2 regions of the Gluconobacter sp. P5H9_a genome follow, and region 1 is predicted to be linked to the other one. Evidence: riboswitches for the same ligand, from Rfam matches in the RefSeq annotation. Region 1 holds a riboswitch; the other holds the start of a gene.

The links. A riboswitch is a leader RNA that binds a small molecule or an ion and turns the genes downstream of it on or off. The one in region 1 is predicted to bind cobalamin.
Region 2: it holds a riboswitch for cobalamin, as region 1 does, so the genes downstream of both, KP708_RS12275 (TonB-dependent receptor) here and KP708_RS02570 (TonB-dependent siderophore receptor) in region 1, are expected to answer to the same signal.

The regions. Positions count from the first base shown of each region.
Region 1 is NZ_JACRVW010000002.1:111,050-126,495, forward strand. It holds gene KP708_RS02525 (cobyric acid synthase) at 1-1,191, shown strand, start outside; gene cbiB (adenosylcobinamide-phosphate synthase CbiB) at 1,196-2,188, opposite strand; gene cobD (threonine-phosphate decarboxylase CobD) at 2,225-3,262, shown strand; gene KP708_RS02540 (histidine phosphatase family protein) at 3,259-3,840, shown strand; gene KP708_RS02545 (sorbosone dehydrogenase family protein) at 4,172-5,287, opposite strand; gene glgP (alpha-glucan family phosphorylase) at 5,564-8,071, shown strand; gene KP708_RS02555 (CHAD domain-containing protein) at 8,122-9,618, shown strand; gene KP708_RS02560 (TonB-dependent siderophore receptor) at 9,930-12,047, opposite strand; gene KP708_RS02565 (fumarylacetoacetate hydrolase family protein) at 12,491-13,339, opposite strand; cobalamin riboswitch at 13,493-13,695, shown strand; gene KP708_RS02570 (TonB-dependent siderophore receptor) at 13,787-15,446, shown strand, end outside.
Region 2 is NZ_JACRVW010000014.1:39,959-55,404, reverse strand. It holds gene KP708_RS12280 (MiaB/RimO family radical SAM methylthiotransferase) at 1-767, shown strand, start outside; gene KP708_RS12275 (TonB-dependent receptor) at 764-2,887, opposite strand; cobalamin riboswitch at 3,107-3,314, opposite strand; gene ftsY (signal recognition particle-docking protein FtsY) at 3,428-4,393, shown strand; gene KP708_RS12265 (hypothetical protein) at 4,408-4,869, opposite strand; gene KP708_RS12260 (protein kinase domain-containing protein) at 4,866-6,836, opposite strand; gene KP708_RS12255 (adenylosuccinate synthase) at 6,928-8,217, opposite strand; gene KP708_RS12250 (ATP phosphoribosyltransferase regulatory subunit) at 8,271-9,410, opposite strand; gene KP708_RS12245 (phosphoserine transaminase) at 9,407-10,564, opposite strand; tRNA gene KP708_RS12240 (tRNA-Leu) at 10,620-10,703, opposite strand; gene argC (N-acetyl-gamma-glutamyl-phosphate reductase) at 10,779-11,684, opposite strand; gene mazG (nucleoside triphosphate pyrophosphohydrolase) at 11,872-12,657, shown strand; gene KP708_RS12225 (SDR family oxidoreductase) at 12,711-13,499, shown strand; gene KP708_RS12220 (membrane-bound PQQ-dependent dehydrogenase, glucose/quinate/shikimate family) at 13,598-15,446, shown strand, end outside.

The DNA of each region.
Region 1 (15,446 bases):
GTTCGGGGGAAAGTGCGAGGAACCGTGCGGGCTCGTGCTTATCAGGACGTCAAGACAACTCTTATGCCAGACGTGTTGTCCGCGTTTCGCACTTTGGCGGCAGAAGCTGATATCGTTTTGATTGAAGGGGCCGGATCGGCTTCAGAGGTCAATCTGCGGACAAACGACATTGCTAATATGGGTTTTGCCGAAGCTGCCGATGTGGACGTCGTGCTCATTGGTGATATCGACCGGGGGGGCGTGATTGCCAGCCTTGTGGGAACAAAAATGGTGCTGTCAGGGCAGGATGCAGGGCGGATCAAAGGGTTTATCGTAAACAAAATGCGTGGAGACGCCTCGCTTTTTACCGATGGCATGACCACTATTTCACGCCAGACGGGGTGGGAAAAGCTTGGTCTCGTCACACACTGTACGCATGTTGGTGACCTTCCCGCTGAAGACGCATCTGATCTTGTGAACGAAACGCCAGTAGGCGACGGCTTACGGGTTGTCGTGCCGCAGCTACCCACGATCGCCAATTTCGATGATTTAGACCCCTTGCGATCTGATCCGGGCGTCACTCTGGAGATCGTGGCACCTGGTCGGCCCCTTCCAGTTTGTGACCTTGTGATCATACCAGGCTCCAAGGCGACTATTTCTGATCTGGCATTTTTCAAGAAACAGGGATGGGACATAGACCTGAAGGCGCATATCCGGCGTGGCGGTCGTGTTCTTGGTATTTGCGGTGGGTATCAAATGCTTGGAAAATCCATTGAGGACAAGGATGGGATCGAAGGCCCCCCGGGTCTCGTCGAGGGCTTGTGCTTGCTGGACGTGCAGACGGTTCTGACAAATGATAAGTGTTTGACAGAAGTGAGTGGATTACTGGTGCCGGAAGGGACCCCGCTCACTGGCTATGAAATTCATGTCGGGCGAACTGCTGGTCCTGATACTCAGAGGCCATTTGCAACGGTAGACGGTGAGCCTGAAGGTGCCGTTTCGCCAGACGGACGCGTTTGGGGAACCTATCTGCATGGGGTTCTGTCTGGTGGAGATGCGCGGAAAGCTCTTCTTTCACGTGTAGGGGGCGCCGGGCATTCTGACCTTCAGGATCATGGTGAGCGGGTTGAGGCCGCGCTGGATGCCTGGGCGGACCATCTTGAAGCCTGCATTGATCTGGATGCGCTTCTTACATTGGCTCGACCTGTCTAATCCTTCACAACCAGAACAGAAGGGTGAGCAGGACCAGCACTGCTCCCTGAATGAAGCAGGCCCGACGGTAGAGGGTGAGAGCTCGCCAGAGGTCGTCAGCGGTTGGCGTGGCACGGCCTTCGCCCATCCATGAATCTTCGACTAGAAGGCCGTTATAAACTCTGGGGCCAGCAAGCTTGAGGCCCAACGCACCTGCCATGGCAGCTTCCGGCCAACCGGCGTTTGGGGAGCGATGGTGGCCTGCATCTCGCCGGACTGCTCGAAATGCCTCAGTCGGGTTAGTATCGCGCATCGTGAGTGCTGCCAAAACAAGCCATAGAGCGGATAGACGGGAGGCGGGAAGGTTCACCAGATCGTCCAACTTCGCAGAAGCCCACCCAAAGGCTTTGTGTCGAAGCGTGAGGTGACCGATCATGCTGTCTGCTGTGTTAATTGATTTGTAAGCGGTTGCGCCTGGCAGACCACAGAGGGCAGTCCAGAAAAGTGGCGCAACAACGCCATCGGAAAAATTCTCAGCCAGACTTTCAATAGCCGCGCGTACTACGCCCGCTTCATCAAGTTGCTCAGGATCACGGCCAACAATTATGGAAACCGCTTTCCTGCCACCTGCCAGTCCCGCTGTCTGCAGGCCAGTGTGGACCGCTCGGACATGTTCCCACAGGGAACGTTGGGCAATCAGAGTGCTGGCCATAATTCCTTCCATCCCCCAGGCAAGTAGAGGGGAAAACAGAAGGTGCATGCACTGAAGGGCCATGCAGACAACTAGGAGCGGAAAGCCAACGAGGATCGTCAGGCAGACCATTCCCCATAACCGTTGCCGGAAAGCGCTATCCTGCGAGCGGTTGAGCGAACGATCCAGTCGCGCAATAAGGGCACCAATCCACATGACTGGATGGCCAATCTTGCGAAAAAGCCAATTCGGATAACCGAAAGCGGCTTCAATCGCACAGGCCAGACAGGCAACGGACAGTGTGTGGGACAGGAGGGAGAAAGTCATGGGCCTGTGTGTTTCATCCGGATGGCTTGATCTAGCATGATGCGATCGGTGCTGGAAAACATGCCGGTGCATGGGGGGCAGGTGCGGCAGGTGATGTCGCGTTTCCCGCAGGCCCCGAGGCCTTTCATAGACCTTTCCACGGGCATTAGTCCTTACGAGTACCCCCTTTCTCCCGTAGAGATGTCCATGCTCACCCGGCTACCGGAAACAGCAGATGAGGCGGCGCTCCTAAAAGCAGCAGCGGCAGCTTACGGTGTGCCGAATGAAGACATGATTGTAGCGGGGCCGGGCACACAGTTGCTTATCGCTTTGTTGCCCTTGGTGCTGAAGGCAGAAAACGTCTTCATTTTCGGACCCACCTATTCTGGCCACGAACAGGCATGGAGAAACGCAGGGGTCAATGTGTCGATCGTGACGGATCTTCAGTCCTTAAGAGCTGCCGCAGGGCAGGCAGGGGCTGTGTGCGTAGTCTGTAATCCGAATAATCCAGACGGTCGATGTCTGCCTGTCGAGACGCTTCTGGAACTCTCAAAGCGCTGTGCAGTCTCCGGCGGGTGGTTAATCGTAGATGAGGCGTATGCGGATTTCGAGCATGAAAGTGCTGCCGCATCTTTCCCGCAAACCGGCCTTCTGGTTTTGCGCTCTTTTGGGAAAACCTACGGATTGCCGGGCGTACGGCTTGGTTTCCTTATTGCGTCTGACGGAACGGCGGATCAACTTCGGAAGCTGATAGGGGATTGGGCGGTCAGCACCCTGGCACTCTCCGCAGGACGTCAAGCCCTGTCGGATCAGGACTGGCTGGGTAGAACGAAAGCGCGGTTGGAGCAGGACGCGCAACGTCTTGCAAAAATCTTAAAACGGGCGGGTCTGATCATTAAAGGAAACACGCTTCTGTTCTGTCTGGTCAGTTCAGATGAGGCGGCTTCTCTATGGGCATTCCTCTGTGGATGCGGCATCGTGACCCGCGCGTTCCCGGAGCGCCCAACGGAACTGCGATTTGGTCTGCCGCGGGATAGTGCTGGTTGGGATCGTCTAGAGCGCGCGCTTCAGGAATGGTCAAAGCTCGTAAAATGAAGCTGTTCTGTTTTGCTCTCCCCCCATACCCGTCTGTGAAGCGGAGCGTTTTCCCCGAAAGCGGTGAACAACGTAACACAGAGTGCCTGGAAGGGAGTTTTTGGCCAAAGTCCCTGCCCATCCTGACAGGGTGCAACTCTGATGCAGCATGGCTTGAGGCTCATTCCGAGTGTCCTGTTACCGTGGATGAGCGACTTAGGGGCCATGACTATGGTGATTGGTGCGGACAGAGCCTTAAAACCCTATCGCCAGTAAGTCTGTCACAATGGATGATGGACCCCGATTTTTCACCGCCGGCTGGTGAGAGCCGGACCAAAATGTATGCCCGTCTTGCCGGGTGGCTATCAGACATCAGGGAGGCGCAAAATCCCGTAATTTTGGGGGTGGACGCTGAGGTCGTGCGAGCCCTGACTTTGCTGACAATGGGCCTGAATGCAGAAGCGGTGGGGAAGCTGGATATTCTTCCGCAGAGTTGGAGCGTCCTGTCTTTTTACAGGACGTGGCGGGTCCAGGCCGTTTCCGTTCCGAACAATAGAATAACGTTTGAAGTTATTTTCGGCTCAGAAAACGATCGTTAATCCAAGCGGCTGCGCCGACGGCAACAAGAATGGGCCCGAGAATAAAAAGTACAGCCACAAGGGCCACCAGAATAATAATACCAAAAGACATTTTATTTTTCTCCTTATTCAGAACGGGAACTGTTACGTTCTGAATCACGTTTGCCATAGTTCCTGCGCATATTCGCCAAGTTTATGCTTCACGATAACCTCTGAAAAGGGGAATGATATGCGTTATTTTCTCATGATTCTACTGGGGGCTGTCGTCACCCGTTTCTGGCTGCGGATAGCCTCTGTTCAAACTGTCCGACGGGTCGCTGCACCCGTGCCGGCTCTTCCAACTCTATGATACTTATTTTTGTACGGCAGAGGCATAAGTCAGCCTGTAGAGCGAGCCGGAAAAATCGTCACTAACGAGAATGCTGCCGTCAGGCATTGGTTGAACATCTGCCGGGCGGCCAAAAGTCCGTCCGTTCCGCCGAAAACCCCAGATTAAGGGCTCTGGTTGCTGTGGATGGTCTGTACTATCAAATTTTACTGTAACGACCTGATACCCTGATGGAACGCTCCGGTTCCACGACCCATGTTCTGCAATCAGCAATGCACCATTTAAGGAACGTGACGCGGCAGGGCCTTCGTAAAATCGCAAACCTAATGCTGCGACATGGGCCCCTAGCTTCAGGGCCGGCGGAGTAAACTCACCGCAGGAGTGGTCTGTTCCGTAATGGGGATCGGGGACATCTCCCTGATGGCAATACGGATAGCCGAAAGACTGTTGGGGCCGTGTAAGGGTGTTTAATTCGTCAGAAGGGACGTCATCGCCCATCATATCGCGGCCGTTATCCGTAAACCACAGGTCCTTTCCTGTTTTTCGCCATGCTAGACCAACTGAGTTGCGAATGCCGTAAGCCACGTCCTGCCTGTCGGTGCCGTCGGGCTTCAGGCTGATGATTTTTCCAAAATCACGCCCAACATCGCAGACGTTGCAGGGCGCCCCGATGGTCACGTAAAGCCTTCCATCTGGCCCGAAGGCGATAAACTTCCAAAAATGGTCACCGTCACTGAAGGGCAAATGATCTGTGATGACTTCCGGTTTGGGGGGATCATCCAGATGATCTTCGATATCTCTTAAAACCAGAAGTCTTTCTGGTTCAGCGATATAGAGATCTCCGTCGTGAAATGCGACGCCTGAAGGCGTCTCGAGGGCACTGGCGACAGTTCGGACCTGAACCGGTTTTCCGGGATTCCCAACACTGGAGACGGCATAGACCTTTCCGGGCCCCATCGAGCCAAGGAAAATAGTTCCCCTGTCTCCAAGGGCAATTTCCCGCGCACCACGGACATCAGCGGATACGATCTCTAGATGGAAGCCCCGAGCGACAGACAAATTTTTCGTGGAGGGAGCACCCCATGCTGACGGGACAACGCATGAACCTATTATTGAGACGAGCAGAAGCTTCCGGAGCATGACGCACCTCATTAATGGGGCAGTTCTTGAAGAACAGCGCCGTTCATAGCAAACGGATGAGGGGAACAGAGGTTTTTAGCTAAAGCCCACCTTCTTTCGTGCGCTTATCAGAAAATGTGATGTCACGAAGCATGTCTGGCAGCGGGTTCACCTTATCCTTCCCTGGTTCTCATGCGTTAGCGCCCCAGTTGCTTAATGTACGCAATCTGTCCTGTTCACTGAAATGGCCATACCTCCAGAGAGCTGGTCACGGACAGTCATGGGAGTTCCGGTTCTATGGTCGACACGTCTCCTCGTATGCCGCGTGCAGCAGAAGCAGCTCTGCGAATGCTGGCGCTTGATCTGCATTGGACATGGAATCACGAGGCGGATCTGCTTTGGCAGATGATCAATCCGGACCTCTGGGACAGAACTCATAATCCATGGATCACTCTGACCCGCACACCCAAGGCTCAGCTACGCGATGCTCTGCAGAATGCGGACGTTCGGCGTCTTCTAAAAGCCAGTATAGAGCGCCGCAAATATGAGTTCGAACGTCCAACATGGTTTGCGGAAAACCATGGTCAAACGGAGCTGTCTGAGGTCGCCTATTTCAGCATGGAATATATGCTTAGCGAGGCACTCCCGATCTATTCTGGTGGTCTCGGAAATGTGGCCGCTGATCAGCTTAAGGCGGCGAGTGATCTGGGTGTTCCTGTTGTCGCTGTCGGGCTCCTTTATGCGCAGGGCTACTTTCGCCAGGTTATTACTCCAGCAGGCGAGCAGCGCGCGCTCTATCCGTTTAATGATCCTGACCAGCTTCCAATACAGCCAGTCCTGACCCCGGACGGGGACTGGTTCCGACTTTCTGTCCAGACAGCGACTGGTGAAATCTGGCTTCGGGCCTGGAAAGCCGTTGTAGGCCGGGCAACCCTTTATCTTCTGGATACGAACGATCCGTCCAATCCTCCGGCTGTTCGCTGCATCACAACTCAGCTTTATGGTGGAGATGCGGAGCTTCGCTTACGGCAGGAGATGGTGCTGGGCATTGGGGGCTGGAGGTTGCTGCATGCTTTAGGGCACCGGCCAGATATTTGCCACCTGAACGAGGGACATGCAGCATTCGCAGCGCTGGAGAGGGCCCGCTGCCTTTCGGAAGAAGAGAAAATCCCGTTCGCGCAGGCTCGGGCTATTGTCCGCGCTGGAACAATCTTCACAACCCACACTGCTGTGCCCGCCGGGTTTGATCTTTTCCCGCCCAAACTCATTGAGAGCCATCTCACGTTCTATGCCGAAGAGCGTCTCGGGATGCCCATTCAGGATTTTCTTGCGCTAGGGCGGCTTGATCCAGAGAATGGCGATGAATTCTTCAATATGGCTTATCTGGCCGTTCGAAGTAGCGGTGCTGTCAATGGCGTGAGCCAGTTGCATGGCGCTGTCAGCAGGTCCCTGTTCACGCCCTTATTCCCGCGGTGGCCACAAAGCGAAGTCCCAGTCTCTCATGTGACAAACGGCGTTCACACTCCGACCTGGGATTCAGTAGCGGCTGATGAACTTTGGACCAAGGTCGGGGGGAGAAGTCGGTGGGAAGGCAATCTGGAAGGTCTGGGCGATGCTGTGCGGCGCCTTGACGACACAACTCTTTGGAAGAGCCGGTGTGAGTCCCGCGCAGGATTTGTTCAGGCTCTGGGAGAGGAGCTCTCTGCCCGGCAATGTATCGTTGGTGAAGACGGGCTATGGTGTCTGCCCGCGCCAACCCTGAACCCTGACGCCCTGACAATCGGGTTTGCGCGGAGGTTTGCTACTTACAAGCGCCCGGATCTTCTACTGTACGACGAGGAGCGGCTCGTCCGTCTGTTGCGACATGCTGATCGCCCGGTTCAGATCATTCTTTCAGGTAAAGCTCATCCGCGTGATCAGGAGGGGCAAGCCATGATCACGCGCTGGGTGCGCTTCTGCCAACGTCAGGATATCTTAGGGAAAGTCATATTCCTCGCCGATTACGACATGGCTCTGGCGCAAAAAATGGTTCAGGGAGTGGATCTGTGGCTGAACACACCGCGGCGCCCTTGGGAAGCCAGCGGAACCAGCGGCATGAAAGTTTTGGTGAATGGTGGCCTGAACCTGTCGGAACTCGATGGATGGTGGGCTGAGGCCTATGCGCCAGAAGTTGGCTGGGCGCTCGGGGATGGTCTGGAACATGCGGGAGATCCGGCTTATGACCATTCTGACGCGCAGGAACTCTACAGACTGTTGGAAGAGCATGTTCTTCCTGAGTTCTATGAACGCGATCCCAGCGGAATACCGCGCGCATGGGTGGCGAAAATGCGCGAAAGCATGGCGCGCCTGACGCCTCAGTTTTCCGCAAACCGAACGGTTCGCGACTATACGGAGCAGTTCTATCTAACAGGCGCACAGCGCTACAGACGTCGCTTGGCCGAACACGGGGAGGATGCTGGAACAGTTCGGGACCAGCAGAAAGCCCTCTCTGCCGGTTGGAGTAGTCTCAGGATCGGTGAGGTTGTCATTCCCGAGAGTGGGGGAGAACAGAAAGCTCATGCATTCATTCATCCCGGTATGCTCGACCCTGCTTTGTTCAGTGTTCAGTTCTACGCCAATCCGCAGAATGGTCATCCACGCATCAAGTCCCTGACACAGGCAGAACATCTTCAGGATGGTTGGATTGCCTATACTCTTGAGACAGAGCTCCCTGCGCCTGCGGCAGAGTGTACGCTACGGATCATTCCAGCAGCAGACATTCTCAGCGTTCCACTGGAAGCTCCTTTTATCCTCTGGCAACGTTAGGGCATGAGGGCTTACGCTTCATGAGTGGTCATGCTGGAGGGGAAAGAACAATGATCCGAAGCCTTTTGCCGCAACGTTTGACATTTCGCTTTCTGCCAGAAGCATGGCCTCTCATTCGACATCACCCGATTATTGCTCCATCGTTGAAAAGTGTCAGGCCTCGCCATCGGGTCTGGACGTTCCATGACACGGCATCGGGTCTGCTGTCTCGCCATGATTGGGCGCTGTGCACAGGGCGGGAAGGCCGTTTTTCGGTTCAGGGGCTGGAGCCTGTAGCATGGTCTGGCTTACCGAATATGAAGTCTTCAGAACGATGGGTCTGGTCCAGGAAGGGATTACGTCCCGAGACAACGCTGCTTGAAGCCACTCCGGCTGCGAACCTGGATCTTTCAGGTGCATTGCTCCCAATATACCGATCGGATTTCTGGCAGTTACAGGGGGAGCAGGCGTCTGATGATCACACCATCAGGATTACTCTATCTCGCGGATCGGTGCAGGCTGGAGAATTGGCGGAAGCTGTTTGTACGCTGGATCTGAGGCTGGTCAGAGGGGATGTGCGCAGTCTCTACGGCATGGCGCAGACCCTGAATGATCTGCCCATTTGGCTGACGGGGGAGACCGTTCCTATGAGGGGCGTCCGGCTGGCAACAGGCCTCTATCCCGATGGTGCGATGGTTAAAGCTCCTGTCTTTACAGGTGATGTAACTGTTGGGGAGGGCTGGAGCCAGTCTGTCCGAGGGCTTCTGGCGGCTTTTCTGACTCTTCAGCCATCAGCCGAGCAGGGAAGCGTCGCGGGCGTTCACCAGATGCGAGTGGCTCTTCGGCGGCTACGGACAATCCTGAAAGCCTTTCGCCCTCTGTTTTCAAAAGGCGCGTTTGAGAATGAAGCGAGGGTGTTGCAGAAAATTGGACGATCTCTCGGGAATGTCAGAGATTGGGATGTTTTCCTGACCGAGATTGTACCTAACCACCTGACCGAAAAGGCTCGGGCCGAGTTTAGCCAATTTGCAGAAGAAAGACGATCAAACGCTTTAGGGCAGATGCGGCAGAATTTGACTGATCCTCGCATAACTTCTGCACTGCTTTCTTTGGCGCAGAGTACGGAAGATCCCGCAACTGTCTTTGGGCCAAAACTTACCGGAGCACTTTTGGAAGATCATGCGCCTGTTTTGCTGGATAGAATGGCGCGCAAGGTCCAGCATCGGGGGCGTCATATCGGGAAACTATCAGACCGGCAGCTTCATAACGTCCGCAAGGCATTGAAAGGGCTGCGATACAGTATCGAGACTGTTCTTCCCCTTTATAAGGGCCGCCACCTCGAAACCTACATGAGCCATTGCAAGGATTTGCAGGAACTGTTCGGTCGTTTCAATGATGCCGCAACAGCAGAGGCCCTGGTGAACCAGGCGATCAGTGAAAGGCCGGATCTATCCGAGGCAGGGGACGCGATCATCCAGGCTGCACATCAGGATCGGAAGAAGATCCTTAAGAAACTCCCCAAACGATGGAAGAATTTTTCGAAAGATGCCCCGTTCTGGTGCGAGTGAGGTTATTTCCTTGTGTGTAGCGGAAACCCTTGGTCATGCTCTGGCTTATGATTCTCAGAGGCGGCCGACGAATATGGCTGATTGCTGCCGGGAGTAAAGATCATGGAGAGACGCTGGGTTTTTTTGACAATCATTGTCGTGGTTGCCGGACTTATCATGATATTATTGTGGTCTAGACAGACCGATCCTGGAACGACCGGACCGGATACACATACCGAAAAAACGGCCCCACAAGCTCTGAACGCGGTAGATCCTTACCTATGGAGCCCCGCCCATTTGCAGAGAGCTTATGAAGCCGCCTGAAATATCCCTCAGAAATTCGACCTGAGTGTGAACATGAAGTTCCGCGGCTCTCCATAATAGTTGTAGTAGTAGAGATTGCCCAAGCGCTGATAATAGCGCTTGTTGGCAATATTATTGAGCGTCGCGGAGAGGGAAAGATACTTGTTCCACTGGTATCCCGCCTGAATGGATCCGATGATATATCCACCCTGCGTTACGGTGCGGTTTGTCCCGAAGGTACTGGTCTGCGCATTGAGGCCGCCGCCAATACTCCAGACGTTTTTCTGCGCACCGCGATAGGGTTCGAAACGGTAATGTGTCCAGAGTTTCCATAGATGTTTGGGTGAGTTGCCAGCATAGGTCAGGCCAGACTGTGTCGCGCTACCGTTATTGACGATCCTGTTATCGTTGTAGGTATAGCTGGCATTAATGTCCCAGCCCTCCAGGGGGCGACCGATCAATTCTGCTTCCGCGCCCTGACTGCGCGTCTTACCTGTGGCGACATAGCAGTCATCTATGCCACCAGGGCCACAGATGGCGCCGATTGTGCCGTTATATATAGCCTCATTTTTCTGGATGATCTTGTAGCCAGACAGTGTCATGCCGAGGTGCCCGTGGAAGAACTCTCCCTTGATGCCACCTTCAAGCTGATTGCCACGAACAGGCGCAAGACGTCCCGTTGTGTCAAAGACTGACTGGGGCGAGAAGGTGGAGACGTAACTGGCATACATTGAGATGTTGGGTCGCAAGTGCCAGACCGCGCCAATATAGGGCGTCAAAATGCCTTGCTGGTCGATATCTGTGTTGGTTCTGCCCACATAGGGCGAGATTCGACGTGTCTTGCTGACGTACCCGCTAACGCGTCCACCGATCAGGAGAGCAAAGCTTGAGATCGGTTTGATCTGCGCCTGACCATAAACGCCCCATTGTGTGGACGGCTCCCAATAGCGATTGGTGATTGTAGGGAGGGCAAGGGACGGGATGGCATTGTTGGCACTGATCGGGATTCCAGCCAGGGCCGTATAGGTGCGAGAGTTTGCACTGGCGCCGCCGCCTTCATAGAGGTAACGGTCATAGTTTGCTCCCATCATCAGGACGTGTTTCTGTCCAAAAAGATGAAGAGGCCCAGTGACGTAGGCGTCCAGACCGTCATTGGTCTCATCATAACGTGTGTTGGCCGCGACGAAATTTCCGCTCTTTGCACCGGCATTATAAGCGTTGAGATAAGCGTATTGCAGCGTCGTGGCCGCGATCCGATGACGGTAGTTGAAGCGCCCGCGCCAACCATGAGAAAAAAGATGTTCGAGTTGTGCCTCGACTTCTGTCATGGGCACTTCGGATTTACCCCAGTTCGCGCCTATGAAGGTGCTGGTGGGTAAATCAAGATCTGCACCATTGCTGGCTCTGGGAAGGCCCATGTAGCGGGTGGTATCGTTGCTTTGAGACGTTACAGAGACTGTCAGTGTGTCGTGACGCGTCAGGTGCACATCCGTAACCCCATAGATCGTCCATCGCCGATCATAGGCGTTGCTATAGAACTGATTACGGTCTGTTCCTGCGACGACCAGTCGGGCCGAGACGATTTTCGAATTCACGACGGGGCCGCCAATATCAAAAGTGGCGTGATAGTTGTTCCACGAGCCGGCAGAGAATGAAGCATTCCCCTGGAACTGCTCTGTCGGGCGCTTATGAACGAAATTGACACTCCCGCCTGGTGTGCTGGAACCTTGCAGCATTCCATCCGGTCCCCGAAGGACCTCAATCCGATCGTAGATGGACAAATCGTATTGCTGACTGAACGTCAGACCGCTCATGGAAGGAACGCCGTCATACTGAGCCTGAAGCGAAAAGCCACGGGCTGTATAGCCACCTGTTCCATCACCGTACATGTTAACGTTGACACCAGCGACCTGTTTGAGAGCTGCATCAATCGTATTGAGATTCTGGTCCTTCATCTGTTGACTGCTGAGAACAGAGATGGATTGCGGAATATCCATCGGTTTGAGAAGCATCTTGGTCGTGGAGACCGCGGAAACCGTATAGGTTCCGGTGCCGTCTGTGGACGCATTGCGTCGATGTCCCTGTACAAGAAGCTGTTCAATGCTACCAGGCGTATTATCTTCCTGCGCAACGTGTTTGCGCTGCACATTGTGAGACTGTTTCGAAGCGGAACGTTCCTCTGCGTTACTCGTCGCTAAAGATGATTTCTTGCGTGTATCTGGCGAACCCTCATCAACTGCAGCAGCGAAGGCACCATTGCATGTGCCTGAGAGGAGGAGCGCCGTAAAAAGCATTGGACCAAAATTTGTACGTTGAGGAACGTTCGACGCTGGAAGTCTCATGGAACGGGCTAACTGCCTCCGCTGGAATGAATTTTCACGGGAATTTCAACCGAGTTCCCGTCTTTCTTAAAGTTACAAATGATATTCATTCTCAAAAACTTCAATCTTTAATTCACTCAAATTCGCAGTTGTTACATTCAGCGCAGCTTTCCTGCCACCTTGAGCGGGCAAGTATTTTCTACAAAAAAAGAATTACGAAAGCGGATGTTTTTTCAAGAATCGTGCTGTGTGAAAGTCTTTCTATCCGTTCAGGCGTGAGTTGACCTCACCGTCTGCCTTTGAATGCCAAGCCCTTCGATTTCCACTTCCAAGACATCCCCCGGTTCGAGATAGACTGGGTGAGGCTTGATGCCCACGCCGACGCCCGCAGGTGTACCTGTTGCAATGATATCGCCTGGCATTAGTGTCATGTAGTGGCTGACATGTGAAATGATGCTGCGGACGTCAAAGACCATGTTGGAGGTATGTCCCGTCTGTCGACGTTGTCCGTTGACATCTAACCGCATGGAGAGTGCTTGCGGATCGACAATTTTGTCAGCAGTCACAAGCCATGGTCCCAAGGGTCCGAATGTGTCGCAGCCCTTGCCTTTGTCCCACTGGCTTGTCTGCATCTGAAATGAGCGTTCAGAGACATCATTGGCGACACAATATCCCGCCACATGCTCCAAAGCCTTCTCCGGGGAGACGTAGGCCGCTTTCGTGCCAATAATGACTGCGAGCTCGACTTCCCAGTCCACTTTGGTGGCTTGTTTAGGGATCAGGATACCATCGCTCGGACCCGTCAGGGCAGAGATGGCTTTCATGAATACGATTGGCTCTGAGGGGAGGGGAAGGCCTGCTTCCTCGGCATGATCCCGATAGTTCAGGCCAATGCAGATGTACTTTCCGGCACCTGAGAACGGAATACCGTAGCGTGGTGCTTCTGAAACGACAGGGAGAGTGTTCGGATCAATGGCCCGTAAGGCGTTTAGCTGCTCTGGAGACAGGTGGGCAGCCGTAATATCAGGCAGAATCCCTTTGAGGCTTCGCAGCATGCCAGTGTCATCAATGAGTCCAGGTGTTTCCTGATCCAAGGGACCAAAACGACAGAGCTTCATCCTGCGACACTTTCTGTCCAGAGTGGGGAAGCATGAGATTAGGCATGTTTTGGTTTCTCTTCCAAGGATTGAGGGGCCTCCATTGTTCAAATTGATAACTTCAGTTATTGATATGTTATAACATACGTGTTTGACTATATGGGAGTTTCGGTTATGCCCCTGCTCAATGATGGTTCCCCGGAAGGGGATGAAAAGGGAACGCAGTGAAATGCTGCGGCTGCCCCCGCAACTGTGAGCGGTGAGGCTGATCACGATGGGTTCCGGGAACCCGGCCACTGGGGCGTTAGCCTTGGGAAGGCTCGCGATCTGCCGATGATCCGCAAGCCAGGAGACCTGCCATCGAAAATGGTCATGGACGAAGCGAAAGGGCGGGGTGCACCGGACGCAGCAGGATGGTTCATCCTGCTCATCGTAGTGACGCATTGTTGAGTGAAGTTTGCGTTATCCATGAGGAAAATCAGTTTTGTCGGTGTGTTGCCCGTTGCGGCATTGACCGTTTTTCAGCCTGCGTTCGCCCAGACAGAAGACGTCAGGAAGGCGGCTGCCAAAGCGAAAGAAGAACACATTACGGCGCACGGTCGGGCGCAGCCGCTGAAGGATAGTGCTGTTATCGGGGGCAGGCTCGGGCTGGCGGTTCAACATAATCCTGCGACGATCAATATGATTCAGCGCAGCGTGATGGAGCAGCGCGGTTATGTGCACGCTGAAGACGCCGCAGACAGTGCACCGGGTGTTTCTTCCGGTGGATCTCCAGGAAGTCCGGCGCAGATGATGATGCGTGGCTTCAGCGGAAATCAGGTTTTGATCCTGAGGGACGGAATTTATTACGGCCCGACCACGATGGTGAACCGTCCGCTCAACAGCTTTAATCTTGAGAGCGTTCAGGTTCTCAAGGGGCCGTCGTCTGTTCTGTACGGGCAGGGCGCTGTTGGCGGCACTGTGGATATGCGAACGCGTGACCCTGCGTTTGATGGGCCGCATGCTAATGCTCTGGTATCTTATGGCAGTTTCAATACGTGGAATGCTGGCGTGGGCGGTTCGGTTCCCATTACTGACACGCTGGCCATTCGAAGTGATTTCAGTCGTACCTCGTCTGATGGATACGTTGCTGGCGCAGATCCACACAGCAACGATTTCACGACAACGTTGCTCTGGCACCCTTCGAAGAAATTCACAGCCCGCTTTGGCGTCGACTATCTGACAGATCGCTTGTCGACGTATTATGGAACCCCTTTGGTCCCGCTGGCTCAGGTCCATGATGGTGTGGGCGGCCTGCTGTCGTCTTCCAAGGGATTAGGCGTAAGCCGATCATCGCTCTGGCGGTATTACAATGCCAAGGATGCAAAAGCTGGCTCGGTCAATGTGACCCCGACGCTCTATCTGACGTGGCAGCCAACGGAGAACATGACGTTCCACAATAAGACCTATGTCCTTTACGCCAAGCGTAACTGGAATAACGCTGAGTCCTACAGCTATATCGGTTCAGCCGGGCAGACGGACGCAGCCGGAAACGCCATCGCACCCGGTCGGGTCGGCCGGGATCGGTTCTATGTTTATATGAACCAGCATCAGGTGGGTGACACGCTGGATGGTCAGTTTGATTTTCATGTTTTCGGAATGAAGAACCGTCTGGTCGTCGGTGGAGACGCGTATTATGTGCGGCTCATCCGGAACCGTGGTTTTCCAGACGCGACATATGCAGACAGCGTTTCTCTGAGTAGCCCCGAAAGCACGGCCGGGGGGAGTTTTGCTGGTGAGTATCCATATACAAAATCTCCCACAACCATGGTGGACGCAGGCATCTTCATGGAAGACGTCCTGACCGTGCGGGACGATCTGCGTGTGGTGGGTGGATTTCGTTACGACTGGCTGAAACTGGACCGTCAGAATTATCGTCAGTCCGGTGCGTTCAATCCTGCGACAAGCTTCAAGGGGAATTACAATCCTGCCAACTTCAGGATTGGCCCTGTTTATGATCTGACAGACAACATCAGCCTTTACGGCGTGTACACAACGGCTGAAGATCCGCCGGGCTCCAATATCTTCCTGGTTAATAAAGGCCAGTTTTCACGCCTGAGTCAGTCCAGACAAGGAGAAATCGGCGCCA
Region 2 (15,446 bases), on a different contig from region 1:
CGAGAGCCCGCGCCCTGACTGAGGCCGGACATCGTGAAATCGTTCTCACGGGTGTTGATATTGCTTCGTGGCAAGGCACAGATGGCGAAGGTCTGGGCCGGATGTGCCGGACGCTCCTGCAGGACGTTCCCGCCATCGAACGCCTGCGCCTGTCGTCCATCGACCCTGTCATTCTTGATCCGGAAACGGGAGATAGGGATCTCTGGTGGCTTCTGGAAAACGAGCCCCGCCTGATGCCACATCTGCATCTATCTCTTCAGGCTGGTTCTGATCTCATTCTCAAGCGCATGAAACGCCGACACACCACCACGCAGGTCGCGTCCATGCTCCAGCATGCTCGCGCTCTCCGCCCGGATATTGGTGTTGGTGCAGATCTCATCGCGGGCTTTCCGACAGAAACAGACACGCTTTTCAACGAAACCCTCTCCTTCATCGAAGAGCAGGCTATCCCGTTTTTGCATGTCTTTCCCTACAGCGAACGCCCCGGCACACCCGCCGCCCGAATGCCCGCTGTGCCCAACGGAGAACGTCAGGCCAGAGCAGGCCAGCTCAGGGCTGTCGGTGAGGCGAACCGCGATACGTTTCTTGAAAGGTTCATTGGCCAGGCGGTGGACGTCCTGATCGAAACACCGGACCGCGGTCATTCTCCCGAATTTGCGCCTGTGCGCTTTGCAGACGATGCTTCCTCCCCAACCAGAGGAAGCATCGTCCCGCTTTCGATCTACGGTGTGTCAGAAGGGCATCTTCTAGGACGCAGCCCTCCCTAAAAACCTGCGGTCAGGGCGAAGCGGGCAGAAACCGGCTCCAGCGGATGACCTGTTGCACCGCTCTGCACAGCAGAGGTCGGTGTAAGACGATAGTCATACGCATATTGTGCCGCATAGGCATGCGTATTGAAGACGTTAAAGACGTTTGCTTCGAGTTTCAGATTTTTGGTGAAGCGATAGCCAATATTCAGATTGAGTTCCTGATATCCCTTGGAACGCAGGCTGTTATCCTCCACCAGCGGATATCCCCCAAGCCAGCGTACCTGCAAACCGCCATACCAGGGGCCTCGATCTGCAAGGATGCCGAATGACCAGACGAAATTTGGGGCATTCGTCACGTACCGACCATCAATTCCATAGCTGGCCAGATCTGACGCCTGATAACGTGCTTTCGCAAAGGACAGATCCGTATTCAGTTCAAGCCAGGTAACCGGATTATACTGTGCGGAAAACTCAATTCCCTCCCGACGACTGGCAGGGCCAGGAGAGGTGACACCAGCGTCGCCGTCGTAACTCAGCTCCGACGCAAAATCGATGATGAAGGCAGCCGCCTGCACATTCAGATGACGGAGAGGCGTAGTCCGTACACCGATTTCACCGCTGACAGCCGACGTCATAAGAGGAACTTTAACCGACCCTTTGGCAAATTCGTCTGACGCATAAGAACCAGACACTGAGCGGAAATCGTTGGAGTGGAAGCCTCTTCCGCCACTCAGATAGAGTTCGGTTTTCTTCCAGGGGCCAAATACCAGACTTCCCTTGGGCTGAAACAGCCACTGATGCTTTCTGGTCAGGCTACCGTCGACAAGATTTTCGTCTGTACCACCCTGATAGTCTTCACGTAAACCAACAACCATTCGAAGCCAGGGTAACCAGTGCGTCGTGTTCTGGACAAAAAGACCGACAGCTCCAAGATCGATGTTATCCCCGTTACACAGGTCAGGCACCGTGCTCTCCAGACTGGATGGGCACTCCGGCAGCGTGACACGCTGGTGGGTATGGCGACGATCCACATACAGAAAGTCGTAACGTCCCTGAACGCCAACCTGAGTGTCAGTCCGGATACGGCCCACATGGTCCTGTCGGAAATAGACACTGCTTCCGCCAAGCGTAGTTCGTGTCTCGTCCTGCTGCTGCTGATCTCCGTTTACTGGGTCATCCAGGTAATGCGTGAAGTTGTTCCAGAGCGTCAGCCGGTCATGAATGGCAAAAGCACTCGTAACCCATTTCCAGTCATCGCCAGCAAGATGATAGTGCGCTGACAAACTGTAGCGCTCCGAAAAGCCGCCATCGGTCGGGTCCAGAGAGCCATAGCGGCTGATAAGCCCTTCCTTGTAGGCCGCCACCGGTTGATCGTTTGTGGCCCTCCACTGACCACGATAAAACATCCCCGTCAGGTCAAAGCCTTTGGTGGCGGTTCCGTGGGTGTAATGCGTCAATGCACGGATGCTCCGGGCATTGTCCGGATATTTCCAAGGGCCGTCTGAATGAGAAATATTGAAGGCATTAACCCAACGATCGCCATTAGCAAATCGTGCCGTACCGCCAATGTAAGCCCGATAATCCCCTAGCGTTCCGGCACTCAGGCTAATTTGACGGGCGATGTGATCTGCCAGCTTCATGTGATCGGAACCGGCCACACCAAAATCCCCGATATCTGCGTGAAATGGCCCTTTGGTATAATCAATGCCTGAGAGTGTTTCGGGTATCAGGAAATTCAGATCCGTGTAGCCCTGACCATGCGCGTTACTGACGCCATTGACCGGCATGTCATCAACAAATGTTGCCAAGTCCGTGCCATGATCCAGATTAAAGCCCCGCAGCAGGAATTGATTGGCCTTTCCCTCCCCGGAATGAGACGTCACCACCAGTCCGGGAACAGCCTCCAGAATTTGCCCCACGCGATACGCAGGCCGCTGCTGGATTTCACGTGCGGTCAAAGATCCTTCACTCGCCGTGTCCGCTCGTCCCAGAAGATTACGGCGGGAGGCCATGACACTGATCCGCTCCACCGGATGGTTTTGCGCCGCAGAAGTGGTTTTCTTTTCCAGATGTCCGGATGCTTCGACTTTATCCGTATCAGACGCCCCTTCCGCAGCAACTGCCAGTGTAGGCCCCATGAGCAAGCTGCTCATCACAACGGACACAGAAATAGTCGATCGTCGCCAATTGCAACGACGCTTTTGAAAAGGAACAGCACTTCGCCTGAAGCGCTCTTCCGGTAACAGTACAGTCATATGAGCCCTGCTCGGTATGACAGGAACAGGGCAGACACGTTCGCAATCCGGCTGTCACAGAGGACTCCGGAACCCCACAAACAGCCGCCCCGGGCACCCCGCCGGTGGTTGAAATTGCATGGCAGGTCTCCTGGCTCACGGGTCTTCGCAGCCACCCTGTCTTCCCAGAGGCATAGGCACTCCAGTGACATCAGTTGGGTGACGGCTCGCCATTTACAGTTGCGGGGGCAGCGCCGGCCTTACACCGGACTTCCCTCTTAGCTTCACGCCACAAAACCGAGGGTGAAGAACCATACCGAAACACAAAAACTGAAACGCTTCCGTACTGTCAATGTCTGAAACACTCCTCCAAAGGCACGTTTGCCCTCAGGAAATCGACGCTACAGACTTGACGTTAGGCCTGACCTGTCCGAACTCCCGTGCATGGCTGGATTTTTCTCACGACTCAAACAGGGTCTTTCACGCTCGAGCTCACGGCTCGGAGCTGTGTTCACGCATCGCAAGCTGGACGATGCTGCTCTCGAAGAACTCGAAGACGAACTGATCGCGGCAGACCTGGGTCCTGTCGTGGCAGAGCGCGTTATCGAGAGCTTTCGCAGCTCCCGCTTTGGCAAGGACGTCACCAGTGACGAAATCCGCGATGCCCTCGCCGAAGAAATTGCGCGGGTTCTGGAGCCGGTTGCGATCCCGTTTGAGCCTGATCCGAAGAAGAAGCCCCATGTCGTCCTCGTGGTCGGCGTCAACGGTGTTGGCAAAACCACGACCATCGGCAAAATGGCCCGCCATTACAGCGAGGAAGGCAAATCCGTCATGCTCGTGGCGGGAGATACCTTCCGTGCTGCGGCGGTCGAACAGCTTCAGGTGTGGGGGCAACGCTCAGATGTGCCCGTTATCGCGGGAAAACACGGAGCTGATGCTGCTGGCCTCGCCTATGACGGTATCAAACGCGCGACCGAAGAGGGCAAAGACCTCCTCTTCATCGATACCGCCGGCCGCCTGCATAATAAGGGCGCGCTCATGGAAGAGCTGGCCAAGATCATCCGCGTCATGCAGAAATTCGACCCAACCGCCCCGCATTCCGTATTGCTGGTGCTGGATGCAACGACCGGTCAGAACGCCATTGAGCAGGTACGGGTGTTCCGTGAGCTGGTGAACGTCACAGGCCTGATCGTGACCAAACTGGACGGTTCTGCCCGCGGTGGAATTGTGGTCGCACTTGCAGAACAGTTCAAACTGCCCGTGCACATGGTCGGTGTCGGCGAACAGGCCGAGGACCTGCGCCCGTTCTCAGCTCAGGATTATGCGCGCGGTCTTGTGGGTGGCGCTACGGGAGATCTTGCCTCCCGGCTTGTCGAGAGCCCCTCAGAAGAAGAAACTCCGGAAAATTGAAGAAACAGGCCTCTTCAGGCCTGCCTCTCACTGTCTGAAGTCAGCCATTCCTCTCGCAGGGCGTCGATCTTCTTTTCGATGCTCCTGCGCTCCCTGCGAACGTAATCCGCATACCAAAGCCTGGCACCAATGGCAGACGCTTCCGCGACAAGCCACGCCACACCAACGGCCATCCAGTCCATGACAAGAAGCATTGGCTGCATAATTTGCTGGGTACAGGCATCCCAATCCCCATGCGACAACCATGCTTCCCTCAGGGGATGAACCATGACAGCCCCCAAATAAAACAGAACGATCATGATCCGCTGCCGATCAGCATCCGGATCGATTAATCGAAGCACGATCAGAGGCAGCAGCAGGACACCACCCACAAGCAGACTGCCCGGCACATAGGCCAGAAGCAGGCCAAGGAGGAGGCCGTGCCACCATTTGAAACTGGCCTCTGGCACGCGCAAACGCCCTGACTGGCGCGTCATTCACAAAACTCCAGCCAGATGCTGGCCATGGCGACAGCAATCCCGATCAAGAGTGAAAAGAACTCTCCAGCATTACGGGCCTGTTTTTCATGGACAGCTTTGCGGGCGGGCTCCTCCTCGAGAATTTTCTCAAGATGGGCAATCTCTGCTTCAGCCTGTCGAGCCAGTTTGCGATCATGCTTCAAACCCGCAGGGTCCGTGACGTTATCAAGAAATTTCGTAAGATTTCCTGCTTCCGCCAGCTGAAATAACCGGGCACGACGCTTTATTCTGGTCGTTCTGCTCCGCCACTGCTTGAGCTCGATTTCAAGCAGCGAAAGCGCCCGCTTTGCCACAGCACTGAGGGGTGTCTTGTCGAAACGTCGCTGGGCCGCAGCCATCAACGTCAGATCTGAAAGCCAGGACGGAAGACCCGCTTTCTGGGACTGCGCAAGTGGGATGATCCCCTGGCGCGCGCAATGACTTTCCATAAAAGTCCGCATCTGATCGTCCAGAAAGCCTGAACGCCCCAGGTCGTCGGCAGAAAGCTCCTGTTCCGAAACGTGCCTATTCAGCCATTGCAACAGACCCGCTGACAACGAGATCCGTTCTTTCAAACAACGAGACGACAGGCAGGGCTGATAGACATTCACGTCGTAAGGCACACGACGGATCTGCTCCATCCCCTTTGCACCTGTTCGGCGGGAATCAGTCGCGAGATCATTGATCTGCTTTGCCTGCAATGCGGGCAGCGAAGGAACATCAAACACTTCCGGACTCGTCATCAGGAAGCCGGCTATCCCACGGATATTGCGTTGCTCTTCAGGCGGGAACCGTCTGGCTTCGGCACACGCCAACATATGAGGAATGGCGGATGGCCAGAACCAGTGGCCAGCCCAGAACATTGGAGCTGCAGGGTCCAGAATGGCAATAGCCCGCGTCACGACCATCGTCGTCGGGTCTACGGCTTTGTTTCCGCTGGATGGCAAAAACGCAATCCCAGCCTGTTCGATCAAGCTCGACATAACTGACAGTTCCAGTTCGCGGTGTAACCACTGACTGACGATCTTTCGTTGAAGCAGAGACAGGAATTCATTGGGGTATTTCCCGGCATACCATGCCAGTGCCCGTGGCGTTCTGACCTCCGCCCCCCCAATGACCAGAGGCGAGCGCGCGGGAATATCAGACCGGATCGAAAACAGCTTGCTCGGCGCAATGGTTATAAGGTCATTGGGAGAAGGTCGGTTCTCGGGCCTGTCAGACAGCATGGCCTCCAGAAGGGAGACCAGGCCCGCGGGAACGTTATGTCCCTGCATGTAGGCCTCGGCAGAGCCCACTTCAAAACGTCGCTGTAGAATTTCTTTATCTGACAGGTCCCTCAGGGGCAGTTCCCCGATGCAAAGGGAGAGAACCAGTACACCCAATGAGAAGATGTCGCAGGCAATCGTCCCTGCCCCACGGGCCGTTGGATGACAAACTGCCGAAGACAACGGTTCAAACAGGACAGGCTGCGCTTCTGCATTGCAGGCAACCCCAAGCGGGCCAACCACCACCTGATGAAGCCCCTGTCCAACAAACAGATTATCCGGACGAATTCCACGACAGGTCAGCCCCATAGATGAGAGCTTCTCAAGAGCATCGGCAATAGGGCGTATAACCCCATCAATGATCTGGCTTTCAGACCAGACGCCAAGATTGTCTTTCAAGGACGGTCCGGGAGGGTGCGGACATAGCACCCAAAGCGAACCTTCATGATATTCATGGGCATGCAGCCCAATGACACTCTCATGTCGGAAAAACATAAGATCAGAAAAATGGGGGGACGGCATGGACGGTGCCAGAGCCAGCCAGGTTGAACCTGTGGCCGTAACGTCCTGAGCCACCCAGGCAGGACAGCCGCTGAGATCAGGTTGTTTCTGGCGCGTGTTCACCAGATAACGGTCTGCGATCAGCAGTTCGGGGCTGTCAGCTCCCTGAGTGTAATCCATGTCCGTTCCATCAAATTCCTGTCTGACATTATGTGCCAAACAGGAATTGAGGCTTCGTTAACGGACCGGCTGATTCCCGTTCAGGAAAAACTCAGTCTTCGAACGGGTCACGCATCAGGATCGTGTCATCACGCTCCGGGCTGGTGGACAGCAGCGTAACCGGAGCTTCAATCAGCTCTTCAATGCGACGAACATACTTGATGGCCTGTGCCGGCAGCTCACCCCACGAACGGGCGCCCGCTGTGGTTTCCTGCCAGCCCGGCATCGTCTCATAAATCGGCTTTACGCGAGCCTGTGCACCCGGAGCGGATGGGAAGGTATCGATCTTCTTGCCGTCCAACTCATAGCCAACGCAGATCGAAATTTCTTCCAGACCGTCCAGCACGTCCAGCTTCGTCAGAGCAATACCCGTGACGCCACCAACGCGGGCTGCACGGCGCAGCATGACAGCATCGAACCAGCCACAACGACGCGGACGGCCAGTGACCGTACCGAACTCATGACCACGCTCACCGATCGTCCGGCCAACATCATCGAACAGTTCGCTCGGGAACGGACCTTCGCCGACGCGGGTTGTGTAGGCCTTGGCAATACCGAGCACGAAGCCGATGGAAGCCGGGCTGACACCACTGCCAGATGCAGCAACGGCAGCAACCGTGTTGGAGCTTGTCACGAACGGATAGGTGCCGTGATCGACGTCCAGCATGACCGCCTGCGCGCCTTCAAACAGGATACGACGGCCAGCACGGCGCGCTTCGTCCAGACGGTCCCAGACCGGGCATGCGAAAGACATCAGACGCGGTGTGAATTCCGTCAGGAAGTCCTTGAGTTCTTCCTTCGTGAAGGTCGCAGCACCCAGACCCGCCAGCAGCGTGTTGTGATGCAGAAGCACTTCGTCCAGCTTCCAGTCCAGCGTCTCGGGCTCGGCCAGATCACAGACGCGAATGGCGCGACGGGCAACCTTGTCTTCGTAAGCCGGGCCGATACCGCGGCCAGTCGTGCCGATCTTGCGATCCCCACGAGCAGCTTCACGCGCACGATCCAGCGCACCATGTACCGGCAGGATCAGCGGGGCATTCTCAGCAATCCAAAGCGTTTCCGGCGTGACCTTCAGGCCCTGCGCCGTCACGCGGTCAATCTCGGACATCAGCGCCTTCGGATCGATGACGACGCCATTGCCGATCACGCCAATCTGGCCACGCACGAGACCCGATGGCAGCAGCGACAGCTTGTAGACCTGATCGCCGACAACCAGCGTATGACCGGCGTTGTGACCACCCTGGAAACGGACAACGATATCAGCGCGGCTGGCAAGCCAGTCCACGATCTTGCCTTTACCCTCGTCCCCCCACTGGGTTCCGATCACGGTGACGTTGGACATGAGCTGGCTTCCTCGACTTGGTATGCAGAGCAGAAATTAGAAAAAACTGGGGGTCAGAGCGCGTGCGCTGCGCCATTCCGCCAGACATGGGTGCAACGCAGATGGCGCGCTTCGGCATCAGGCTCTGCATCTACTTCAAGTGCAGAAACCGTCGCAAAACCTTGAGCATGGAGGGCTGCCATGGCCTCATCCTCCAGCCGAACGGGCACATAGCACCGCGGACGGGACGGCGGCACAGGAGCCGCACGCAACAGCGCCTGCGGACGCAACGTCAAACCACAGGCTGGCTCCTGACCCGCAATATACCGTCCACCACGACCCAGCTCTTCACGCGAGGTGGTGGAAAAGACCGTGATGCATAGTCCGGTATGATACTGCCATCCCCGGAAATCCACGGGATCTACCGTCAAACGCAAGGACGGTGCGCGCTCGCGAATAGCGGCAACGGAGGCAACCAGACGCTCGAAATGCGGACGGACGGACGCCGGAAAATCAAGAGAAGCGAGCAGATCAAGCGCGCGACTGGCAGGACCTGCGGCCTGAAGCATGACCGCCAGAGTGTCCGCTATTGAGCCGCCAAGTTCAGCAACAGAGGCTGCATCCTTGCGGTTCAGCGCCTGAATCAGATCTTCCCGGTCCGCTTCAGGAATAGCAGTCTCGATCAGGCCCAGAGCCAGAGCTGGCATCGAGAGGTCGAAGGACACACCCTTGATGCCCAGTTCCTCAAGTGCTCTGGCGCCCAGCGCCACCACTTCAGCATCAGCCTGTGCAGAATCCGGGCCAATCAGTTCGATACCAGCCTGGGAAACCTGACGGTCAGCTTCACGTCCTGGCGTGCCGATGACGATACAGCTTCCGGAATAGGAGAGACGCAGCGGGCGCGGTGCATCCTGAAGGCGGACACTGGCGATACGGGCAATCTGCGTCGTCATGTCTGGCCGAAGAGCCATCATACGATGAGAGCTTGGGTCCATCAGACGGAACGTCTGAGTGGAGAGCGCACCGCCTGAACCGTTCAGAAGGGAGGTTTCAAACTCCAGCATAGGCGGACGTACACGCTCATAGCCATGCCGGGAAAAGGCTTCCATGACGCAGGCAATGCCTCGCGCCTCAGCTTCGGCTTCACCCGGCAGAAGGTCGGAGAAGCCAGACGGCAGAAGGGCAGCGCTCGGGGTCTCGGAATACAGGCTCATGCAGCAAACTCCTCGCGCGTGCACTCATACGCCCAGTCCAGCCACGGAAGGAGAGCCTGAATATCCGCTGCATCAACGGTGGCTCCTCCCCAGATCCGCAAACCAGCAGGGGCGTCTCGATAAGACGCGAGGTCATAGCCTGCACCTTCCTGTGCGACCAGCCCGGTCAGGTGCTTGACGGCCTTGGCCCGAGCTTCAGGCGACAGTGCCTCGAACCAGGGTGCTACGATTTTGAGGCAAATTGACGTGCAGGACCGCGTTGCAGGATCGGACGCAAGAAAGGACACCCAATCCGTCTTTTCCACCCATTCCGCTACGACGGCCAGACTGGCTTGCGAGCGCGCCTTGAGAGCAGGGAGACCACCCGCAGACTCTGCCCACCGCAAACCATCCAGCGCATCTTCGACGCACAGCATGGAGGGCGTGTTGATGGTATCCCCTTCGAACACAGCCTCCAGCAGACCTTTCTTTCCCGTCAGACGGAAAATTTTGGGCAGCGGACGTGGGGCAGCCTCTGTCAGACGAGCGGCAGCACGGGGGCTGATGGCCACCATGCCGTGAGCAGCTTCACCGCCGAGGGCCTTCTGCCAGGACCACGTGACAACATCCAGACGATCCCACGGAAGGTCCATGGCGAAAGCAGCGGATGTTGCATCACAGATGATCAAACCGTCATGCTCGACGGGAATAGCCTCTGCATTCGGAATGCGAACGCCTGACGTTGTACCGTTCCAGGTCAGGACGACATCGCGGGACCAGTCCACAGCCGCCAGATCCGGAAGCTCTCCATAAGGAGCGTCCAGCACGCGGAGATCTTCGATTTTCAGAACGTCCCGCAGATCCTGCGCCCATGTTCCGGAAAAACTTTCAAAAGACAGCACATCCATGCCGCGCTCACCGGCGATGGCCCAGAGAATCATCTCAACCGCACCGGTGTCCGAAGCCGGAACAACAGCCAGACGCCAGTCTGCGGGAATGCCTAGGATATTTTTTGAGCGGGTGATGACTTCCTTCAGGCGCGCACGGCCTTCAGGGGCACGATGTGACCGTCCCAGCAGGGCCTGATCCAGAGCCGAGAGGGACCAGCCAGGGCGTTTTGCGCACGGACCAGAGGAAAAGAACGGGCGGGAAGGTCTGACAGTCGGCTTGGACATGCTCGTTCCGGGCTAAACGGTCCTCGGGTGCAGCCAGACTGGTGCGCCCGGTTTGTGGTGCGAGAGGGGGGATTCGAACCCCCATGCCTTTCGGCGGTCGATTTTGAGCCGACTGCGTCTACCGTTCCGCCACTCTCGCGCGAACGGCCCAGACCCTAGTGCATTCCTGAGCAAAGGACCAGACCGTGAAAAAAAAATCCCAAACCGTGGAAAATCAGAGACCCAGCATCAAAAACAGATTCTGGATCGCAGCGCCAGAGGCTCCTTTGCCCAGATTGTCGAGACGCGCGGTCAGAACTACTTTTTCTCCCTGCGCATTGCCGTGCACACGGAGCTCCATGTTGTCCGTATTGGCCAGCGCATCTGCCAGGAGTTTGGGTTCAGACGGCAGAACCCGCACATGGTCACACCCGCGATAAGCTTTTTCAAGCGTTGCCTCCAGATCACGCGGCGTCGGATGGCCGGGCAGATCCGCAAGGTGAAGCGGGATGGACACAATCATGCCCTGCGGGAAGTGCCCGACGGACGGCACGAACACAGGCTGGCGCGTCAGGCCGGAATAGTGCTGGATTTCTGGAAGATGTTTGTGTTCCAGCGTCAGCCCGTAAAGAAAGAATGCCGGGCCGCCATCCCGTTCATGCGCCTTGATCGCGGAGCGCCCTGCCCCACTGTAACCCGAAACAGCATTGATGGAGATGGAGTGGTCTGCCGGGACAAGTCCAGCGCGAACCAGCGGCCGCAAAAGTGCAATTGCACCCGTCGGATAACAGCCAGGATTCGCAACATGGGTCGCACCACGGATCAGGGCGCCCTGATCTTCATCCAGTTCCGGCAGACCATAAACCCAGCCATCGGCAATCCGGTGTGCCGTACTGGCATCCAGAATACGGACGTTCAGACCCTCTGCCAGAGCAACAGTTTCACGCGCGGCGTCATCTGGCAGACAGAGAATGGCAATATCTGCCTGTGCCAGCAGGGCGCGCCGTGCCTCAGCGTCTTTGCGCAGAGCCGGATCAATCGATAGCAGTTCCAAGCCGTAATTTTCGGGCAGGGCCTCGATACGCTGGCGTATGCCCAGCCCCGTGGTTCCTGCTTCTCCGTCGATAAAGATCCTGGCCATGTATTTAAAATCCGGTCTGCAAAAAATGTCCGGCCTGTCCAAGCAGCCGGGCTGGCCTTCTTATCGCGTTACCCTTGGTGCTGTCATCCCGTGAGAGCGGTTCGTGCGCTCTGTGCTTTCTGTCTGTGCAACGAAAGAGTATGCTTTTGGGTCAGGCCAGACGCCAGATCATTACCCAGGAGCTGTTATGACCCAGACCCACCCCGTCCGTCAGATTGACCGCCTTCTGGACATCATGAAGCGCCTGCGCGACCCGCAGAGCGGTTGCCCGTGGGACGTGGCACAGACACCCGAAACCATTGCGCCCTTCGCTATAGAAGAAGCGTATGAGGTGATGGATGCCATCGCCCGGGATGACAGTGATTCCTTGCCGGATGAACTTGGGGATCTGCTGCTACAAGTCGTATTCCAAGCGCAAATGGCTGAAGAAAAGGGGCAATTTGACTTCGAAACCGTTGCTGGAAAGATCGCTGACAAGATGGTCCGCCGCCATCCCAACATCTTCAGCGATGTAGAACACGACGAAGACCTGTGGGAACGCACGAAAGAAACCGAGCGCCACGCCAAAGCAGAATATGGCGCACTCGCTGGTGTGGCCCAGCACCTGCCTGCCCTGGTCAGAGCCGCCAAGCTGTGCCGCCGTGCAGCTCGCGTCGGGTTCGACTGGGATGATGCGTCGGGCGTGTTGGAAAAGGTGCAGGAAGAAATCGGCGAACTTAAAGCCGAACTGGACGGAGACCGGGATCGGATCGAAGACGAACTCGGGGATGTCCTGTTCACTGTCGCCAGTCTGGCACGCAAGCTGGGCATTGACCCGGAAGCCGCATTGCGCCGCAGCAACCGGAAATTTACGCGCCGTTTCGAAGCCATGGAAGCCAGCCTGGCCTCTGAGGGTAAAACAATGGGCGAGCAAAATCTGGAAACGCTGGAAACGCTTTGGCAGACGGTCAAAAAACAGCCGGGGATGCGCTGATCGTTACCCGCTCATCTTCCTCAATTTTACCTCGCCCCTAAGGATACTTTGATATGGACCTCCAGATTTCAAGCCGCAAAGCTCTTGTTCTCGGCGCCTCTTCCGGCCTGGGCCGGGGCGTTGCGGAGGCACTGGCGGCAGAAGGGGTCCATATCGTTCTGGCTGCGCGCGCCAGTGACAGACTGACAGACGCGGCAACAGCCATTGCCAGTCAGCACGGCGTTCAGACTGTGGCGCTACCGGTTGATCTGTCGAACAGCGCCTCCGTTGAGGAATTCGTTCAGGCCATCCGCACGCAGCATCCGGATATTTCCATTCTTGTAAACAATACCGGCGGCCCCTCCCCGTCAGGTGTTGAAGGCATTTCCATAGACACATGGAAACAGCAGTTTGAGACCATGGTTCTGAGCCTGTTCAGAATTACGGATGCGGTACTGCCCGGTATGAAGGAGCGCCAGTGGGGGCGCATCCTTACCATCGCGTCGGCTGTTGTGGTTGAGCCGAATATCAGGCTCGGCGTCTCCGTCACATTACGCTCGGCACTTGCGGGCTGGTCCAAGACGCTTGCGACGGAAGTGGCCCCCTATGGCGTGACGGTCAACATGCTTCTGCCCGGCCATATCACAACAGATCGAACCCATTTCCTGGCAGAGGCCGAAGCCCGCAAGACGGGCAAAACACCGGAGGCCGTTCAGGCGGAAAAAGCCCGCAATATCCCCGCTGGACGTTACGGCACTGTCGAGGAGTTCGGCGCAACTGCGGCTTTTCTCTCCAGTACGGCTGCTGCCTATATAACCGGCAGCATGATCCGTATTGATGGCGGCGCACTGAAGTCGATCTGAAACAGTCGGGCGCAAAAGAACGTCCTATTTTCTTTTTTAGGAAACTGCGCTCCCCCGTGCGGGATTAATCCTTTCGGTTACCCCAAAGGAAAAATTCCATGCCGCCTACGTTGCGACGCAGTTCGTTCCTGCCCCTTGTGACGGGCATCTTGCTCGTTCTGCTCGGCCTAGGGTTGGCTTTACCCGGTCTGTGGTTAATTGGGCTGGGAGGCTCTTTCTACTACGCCATTGCAGGCGTTCTCATGGTGGCATCCGGCGTTCTGATGATCCGGCTGCACCCCGGCGCTTCCGCAGTTTATACAGGGCTCCTGCTTTATACGCTTGTCTGGGCACTTGGGCGCGTTGGCCTTGATGGCTGGCGCCTTCTCCCGCCTCTCGCCCTGCCCGCAGGAATGGGCCTGTGGGTGTTCAGCCCCTGGATTACAGGGCGACTACTCCAGGGCACGGAGCGTCGCTCCTTCGGCAAACCCGTTATTGCAGGCGGCATGGCATTCTGCGCGGCACTGTTTGTCTTCGTGTTTGCCTGCGGATGGCACATTACCGCATCACGCGACCAGCAGTTCAATCCGTTCCCCGGGGAGACCGGTGCGACCCTTCCGGGCGCAGACCAGCAGGCTGCCAATGACTGGCAGTTCTACGGTGGCACTCCGGCAGGAGACCGCTTTGCCATGCCAACCCAGATCAACGCTTCCAACGCACACGACCTGAAAGTGGCGTGGGTCTATCACAGCAAGGATCTGCCACGCGCTGGCGAGAACTCCCGCGGGCGGGAATTCAGCTTTGAAGCAACCCCAATCAAAATCGGCAACCGGCTGTTTTTCTGCACGCCGCACCGAGATGTCGTGGCGCTGGATGCAACATCGGGAAAGGAAATCTGGCGATATTCGCCGGGTGGGGAATTCGGCAAGAACATCTATCAGGCCTGCCGTGGCGTATCCTACGTCAATGCGCCCGGAACGGACTGTGCCCATCGCATCGTCTCAACAAATTCCAGCTCCCCTCCAACCTTGTTTGAAGTCGATGCAGACACGGGAAAACTCTGTGAAAGCTTTGGCAATCGTGGCGTTGTGGATCTCCGGGGTGGGATGGGTGCCATTCCGCCCGGCTTTCACTTCATCACATCCCCACCCATGGTGCTGCATAACCGCATCATGACAAGTGGCTGGGTCTATGATGATCAGACGGTTGGAGAGCCTTCCGGCGTTATTCGTGGCTTTGATGCTATTACGGGCCAACTGGCCTGGGCCTGGGACATGGGTCGCACACCAGCCAACAAACCTCTCGATCCCGGCGAAGTCTTTACCCGTGGCACTGCCAATGGCTGGGGCGTCTATACGGCCGATGCCGGGCTGAACATGGTTTACGTCCCGCTCGGGATTGCCACGCCTGACTATTTCGGTGGCAAGCGCCGGAACTTTGACGAGAAGTATGACAGCTCTCTCGTAGCGCTGGACATCACGACGGGCGAAGAGCGCTGGCATTTCCAGACCGTTCATCATGATCTGTGGGATTTTGACCTCCCGGTTGGCCCATCTCTGGTGGATCTGCCGGATGCCCATGGCACTCTTACCCCCGCACTGGTGCAAACAACCAAGCAGGGCGAACTCTTCGTGCTGGATCGTCGGACGGGCGCCCCATTCTACCGTGTTCAGGAAATACCAGTGCCTGCAGGAAATACCCCGGGCGAACATTATTCACCAACGCAGCCTCTCTCCTCAGAGCTGCCAAATCTGCGCCGACCTAATCTGACGGAAGACGATATGTGGGGCGCGACCCCATATGATCAGATGTTCTGCCGCATTGCCTTCCGCTCCATGCGATACAAGGGCCTCTTCACACCACCGAGCCAGCAGGGCACCGTAGGCTTTCCAGCATTTGATGGTGTGGCAGACTGGTATGGTGGCACCATCGATCCGACGCATGGTGTCATGTATATCAACACCACGT